2 regions of the Arenibacter antarcticus genome follow, and region 1 is predicted to be linked to the other one. Evidence: riboswitches for the same ligand, from Rfam matches in the RefSeq annotation. Region 1 holds a riboswitch; the other holds the start of a gene.
What was found. A riboswitch is a leader RNA that binds a small molecule or an ion and turns the genes downstream of it on or off. The one in region 1 is predicted to bind thiamine pyrophosphate.
Positions count from the first base shown of each region.

Region 2: linked by a shared signal. The riboswitch ahead of KCTC52924_RS08015 (TonB-dependent receptor) and the one ahead of pnuC (nicotinamide riboside transporter PnuC) in region 1 are both predicted to bind thiamine pyrophosphate.

Region 1 is NZ_CP166679.1:1,747,661-1,750,863, reverse strand. It holds gene KCTC52924_RS07215 (acyl-CoA dehydrogenase) at 1-893, opposite strand, end outside; gene pnuC (nicotinamide riboside transporter PnuC) at 862-1,467, opposite strand; TPP riboswitch at 1,527-1,639, opposite strand; gene KCTC52924_RS07205 (sorbosone dehydrogenase family protein) at 1,794-3,059, shown strand.
Region 2 is NZ_CP166679.1:1,960,949-1,964,151, reverse strand. It holds gene KCTC52924_RS08015 (TonB-dependent receptor) at 1-1,162, opposite strand, end outside; TPP riboswitch at 1,279-1,373, opposite strand; gene KCTC52924_RS08010 (ATP-binding protein) at 1,500-3,203, shown strand, end outside.

The sequences.
Region 1 (3,203 bases):
AGGGTTTGAACGGAGCCTACAGCCTCAGAATGGATGTGTTGCAAAAAACCCTCAGCATACGAATTTTGATCCGTAATAGTAGTTTCAATGGCCTGGGCAAAGGAGATCATTTTCATATTGGCCTGCTGAAGGCGCATTTCAAAAGTAGCCAACTGTTCCTTGGTTATAAGCCCACTAGCACCCTCAAGAAAATGCGCAGCCATTCCAATATAATTGGCCCATAGGGTTAAATCGGCAAAAGCAGAAAATGGAATTTTAAAGATCGGATAATCTAGGTTCACCTGATTGTAAACAAAGCTGTATTTTTCATCAACCACAACCTCTTTTACATCAAAGGAATGCGTCACAGATGCCTTTAAACCCATGGTATTCCAATTCTCCAAAATTTCTACCTCATTTTTAGGGAGTAGAAAAGAGCGAATCATGGGTGAGCCATCCTTATTGCGTAATTCCTCCCCATGCTCCAAAATCTTTGCGTTCAGCGTAAAATGAGTAAGATAGGATGCTCCGGTGGCGTAATGCCATCTCCCAGAAATAGTATAGAAATCACCCTGTTTTACTGCAGTTCCAAACACTCCGCCGCTACCGCCAAAGCATACTGGGGTTTCCGTAGCGCCAAAAATTTCACGGGCCACCTGAGGCTGCAGATTTCCAACAAAAAAATTGGCACCACTGCACAGGGTTACAGTCCACCCCAAACTTCCGTCTATCTTTGCCAAGGACTGTAGTAGCCCCAATCCTTCCACGAGAGTCATTTGCAATCCGCCTAAGTTTTTTGGAACCCAAAGATTCCAAAGATTTTCCTTTTGGATCCAATTTAAAATTTCCGGAGGGAACTGATCTGCATTAAAGCAGAGCGCCCTAAGCTGCTCTATATTCTTCTTGTCTTTCATTTCTAACAATTGTTCGCCATTTTAAATACCCTGAAGTTCCAACCAAAAATAGAAATATGGTTAAGCCTGCATAAATGTAAAGGCCTTTATAAAAAAGCAGGGGAATGGAGATGATATTACTTATATTGAGATAGATCCAGTTCTCTAATTTTCGTTTGGCCATTAGCCACATTCCTGCCCAGGCAAATGCAACTACAATGGCATCCCAAAAGGGAACATCCGAATTGGTATGGTACCTCAACCAATAGGCCATCAAAAGAAAACAGCCCAATACGATCCAGAGGGCCTTTACATGTTCCCCTGTGTTGGAAATGGAAATCGGGCTTACTTCTTTTTGCTTTCCAAATTTCCAATACACCCAGCCGTAAATACTCATTACAAAATAATATAGACTCAATAGTATATCTGCATAGAGCTTGGAGTGATACAGTACATATATCCCCAGTATAATGGCCACTATTCCAAATAAATAATTGTGAACATTGTTATTCCTTGCTAGTAGTACCTGTACAATTCCGAAAGCCGTGCCCAATGCTTCCAACCAAGTAAGTTGTGTAAAAAAATCCTCAATCATTGTTCTTTTTTTGTGCAATGAAACGGGACGATGAACCAAGAGAAGAATTACAGATTTACAAATCCATAATTAGAAATCCCTACGCCGGCATTATCCGGATCAGGTACAGAGTTTTGGTACTCTTGGGTATCATCTCAGCCTACTACAATTTGCAAGCACCCCATTAAGGCAGCAAAGCTATGATTATTCTGAGGATAAATTAAGAAGGATGTGCGAAAAATTATATAAAAACACAAAACCGTTTACTTCAATATTGAAATTTTCATTCATAAATTAAATTCTAATACTATCTTTAGCTCCTTATTAAAATCCTTGAAATCAATTTTATGAAGAACATTATTGCTAAACGTATTGTACCCTTGTCCATAATTACAATATTGGCATTATTCAGCACCCAATGCAAACAGAATTCCAAAAACAAAGTGCAACCCCCAATAAATGAAACGGCAATAGTAATTCCCGATGGATTTTCTATTGAAGTAATCGCCAAAGATTTAGGAAACCTAAGACATATGACGGTTTCCAAAAATGGAGATATTTACATTAATAGGGCTACCCTAAAAGATGAAAAGGGAATTGTACTATTAAAAGACACGGACCAGGACGGGACTATTGACGACAAAATAGCGTTTAGTGATTTTCCAGGGACCGGAATACTGATAAAAAACGGTTATCTATACACCTCCTCCAATTCTGCGATTTACCGTTACAAATTAAACGAGAAAGAAGAAATTATTGATATTGATAATCCCGAAAAGATAGTGGACGGAATGGCGGACAAAGGCATAGACAATGCCAAATCTTTTGTGATGGATGACCAATCCAATATTTATGTAACCATAGGCTCTTGGAACGATTCCTGTCGCGAAGAAGGTTCTGGCAAGGGTATAATGCCCTGTACTATCCTAGATTCCGCTGGCGGAATTTGGCAATTTAATGCCAACAAGCTAAATCAGTCCTTGGCAGATGGAAAACGATATGCCACCGGAATTAAAAATGCCGTGGCCACAGCTTGGAATTTTAAGACCAACTCCCTGTTTGCAGCGGTCCATGGTCGCGGAGCTTTTCATGATTATTACCCTGAGCATTATACCCCAAAGCACAGTGCGGAACTGCCTGCTGAAGTACTATATGAATTGCATGAAGGCGATGATGCCGGTTGGCCCTACGTCTATTATGATCAGTTTAAGAAACAGAAAATGCTCGCCCCGGAATACGGTGGTGACGGAGAAAAAACGGCAGGCGAAGAAGCCATAGATCCTGTTATGGCGTTTCCAGCACATTTGGCACCCAACGACCTTTTGTTTTATACTGGAACCATGTTCCCCGAAAAATATAGAAATGGCGCCTTTATTGCCTTTCACGGGCAATCTCCTGAACTAAAAAAAGGATACTTTGTGGCCTTTGCCCCTTTTAAAGATGGGAAGCCGGTAGGCGACTGGGAGATATTCGCCGACAACTTCGCCGGAATAGATTTGGCCAACCCCAGCGGCCCTATAAAATACAGACCCTGTGGTTTGGCCCAAGGTCCCAACGGGGAGCTTTACGTAACGGAAGACCTCAACGGAACCGTTTTTAAAATCACGCATTAAGCGCAACAACAATACAAATCAAAAAAGGCTTCCAAGAAATTGGAAGCCTTTTTGTTTGATTAGCTGAGATTCATAGTTATACTAGTCCCAAATGCTCAGCTTTTAGTACTCCAAATGGAACTTTCAAAATTAACATTTTTAAAA
Region 2 (3,203 bases), 210 kb from region 1:
TAATTTCTCCAAAATGATCTCCAGAATAGTTATTCCATCCTCCACCTAGAATTACATCTAAACCTTCATTTCGATAATTGACAGAAAATGTTGTACCATAAAAGTCATTTTCCAACCACCTTCTACGGATCAAATCGGTTGCACTTACTGTTTCCCCGTCCTTATCAAAAGGGGTTATCCCATAAGTACTAAAATCATCATCTTCCTTATACTGTTCAAAATATCCTTCCCCGCGAGTGTAGTGCAAGGCTAGATTAGTGCTCCAGCTATCCGAAAGTTTTTGGTTCCAATGCAATTGAAAGTGATTCTGCTTATAGTCGTCCACCTCATTATCATAAAATTGGGTAACTCCATTTTCATCCGTATACTCTCCTGCAGTGTTGTAGGTGCGATTGTCGGCTAACTGCACCTTATCAATTCCGTTCCACGCCTGGTAGGTGGTTTGATGGCCCCCGAACATTAATGCCTTGATCAAGGTGCGATCATCCAAATAAGATCCTTGCAAAAAGTAGGAATTCAACTCAGAGGATGCCCTATCTATATACCCATCGGAGGTAATTCTGGACAATCGACCAGAAATCTCTATATGATCGTTAAGCACACCGGTGCTAAACTTTAAATTGTTCTTTAGCGTATTAAAACTGCCGACGGAAGAATTAATTTCACCATAAGCTTCATTGGAGACGGCATCGGTCAGGATATTTAAACTGGCCCCAAATGCTCCGGATCCGTTAGTGGAAGTCCCTACTCCCCTTTGTAGCTGAAGGCTTTGGGTAGAAGAGGCGAAATCGGGCATATTCACCCAAAACGATCCATGTGATTCGGAATCGTTGTACGGAATTCCGTTGATGGTCACGTTTACTCGGGTTCCATCACTACCCCTTACCCTGATCCCGGTATAACCAACTCCTGCCCCAGCATCTGATGTGGTAACCACTGCAGGCAGAAAATTCATTAGGATCGGAATATCCTGACCTAAATTCCTGGATTGGATCTGTTTCTTAGTAAGATTGGTGAAAGTAACAGGCGACTCTTTCGTAACGCGAATCGCAGATACCAAAACTTCATCTAAAGCAATTTGACTGCCTTCTAAAGAATCTTTTGGTTTTTCTTGGCCGAAGGCCGATAATACGACACCAAACATGGCAGCCGTTGTGAACATAGTTTTCATTCGTAATACATTTGTTACGAATAAAAGGGGCTATTATTCTTGTTAAAAATTGATTTTTGTTTTTTCCCGACCAAAAATTGTATCGAAAATAAAACGTAAGAAATTCCCGAACGCGATTTTCGCATCCCTTGGCAGCATTACCTGCCCAGGTTCCTTGGGTATAATCTCAGCCTACCGTAGCAAGCACCCCTTTGAGATGGGCACAAATCTACATCCCCTAAAATCAATTTCAAAATTAAAATCCACTTTTAATAATTAACTTTTTTTATAGACAGATAGAGGTGCAAAACCGTATTTTAGAAGCGGCACATTACACAGTAATTCAAAAATGAACAAAAGCAAAAACAAGTTTACCATCAAAATAATGTTCAGCTATTTTATGCTAGGAATATTAGCCTTAGTTGTCGGGTATTTCATAGTATCTGAAATAAAGGTATACGTATCTACTGAAATTAATGCTGAAAATGACTCCAAACTATTAAAAACAGGCTCTTTACTTACCGAATTATATCAGGCGGAAAGTCTCTCTAAATTGGCGCTTCAAAAAAAGACCTCTAAAAGTTTTACCGCCTACACCCAAAAGATAGATTCAATTTTTATCTCTATAGACTCCGTAAAACTACTGACTGACAATGACTATCAAAAAAAATTATTGGACAGTGTACAGGTATTGCTTAAAAAAAAGGTATTCAACAGCAATGAACTTTTACGATTAAAACGGAATAGCGAGGACAACAGTTCCATAGACAATGCCCTATTAGAACTAAGCAAAATTGAACAATCCATGGGAAAGCTCCCCCCAGAGAGTTTTAACCCAAACTACGCTGACTTACCAGAAAAATCTCGTGAAATTTTAAAAAATTACGCCGACTACCTCAGTGATAATGTCCCAAAAGATTCGCGAGACCGTGCTACGGCCTTAGAGATAGATTCCATTATTACCGCTTCAAAATTGCTATTGCAGGAAGCCAAACAGCAAAAAATTCAGACCTTCCGAACTTTAGCACAAAAAGAGATGGAACTCAGCAGGGCCGATCTGGAAATTTCTCAACAATTAAGAAGTATCATTTCCGCTTTTGAACAGGAAGTGATGGCGAAATCGTATGACGACAACTTAAAAAAACAGGACGCCCTTAAACGTAGTATACGGCTTGCCAGTGTTGCAGCCTTACTGGGATTTGCCATTGTAGGGCTCTTCACCTTTCTTATCACCAAGGATTATTGGAAGGTCCAATTGTTTCGGGAACAGTTGGAAAAAGAAAAGAAATTTTCTGAATCCCTATTAAAAAGCAGGGAACAACTAATAGCCACTGTAAGTCACGACCTCCGAACTCCGCTCAATACCATTACTGGGTATTCCGAATTGATGGAAACTACCGGGCTAACGGGACTACAGGTTTCCTATCTAAAAAATGTAAAATCGGCCTCCCATTACGTAGATAGCTTAGTAAACGATTTATTGGATTTTTCCAAGTTGGAGGCTGGAAAATTAAAAATTGAAAAATCTCCTTTTATATTAGTCGATCTTATCACTGAGACCGCCGAAAACTTAAAGGAACTTAATACTAGAAAGAAGATTGTATTACAATTGGAACTGGATCCCCGTTTAAATAATCCGGTATTAGGCGATGCCTTTAGGGTCCGACAAATTCTGACCAATCTAATCGGGAACGCTTATAAATTTACGGAGGAAGGTTTTGTGAAGATCACGGCAAAAATCATTCAGGAATCAGGCGACACCTACAAAACCCGAATTCAGATAATCGATTCAGGAATTGGAATAAAAAGAGAAAAACAAGAACAAATCTTTAAGGAATTTACTCAGGCCGAAGACCATACCGATAAAAAATACGGAGGTTATGGATTGGGACTTACCATTTCTAAAAAGCTCACGGAACTATTAGGTGGTAAGATTAGCTTAAATAGTCAGGAAGGAAAAGGCAGTACCTTTATAATTGAAATTCCTTTTGAGCTCGCTCAACTCCCCCTTGAAAAAAATGATATAATAGAAATATTACCACAAGACAACCTA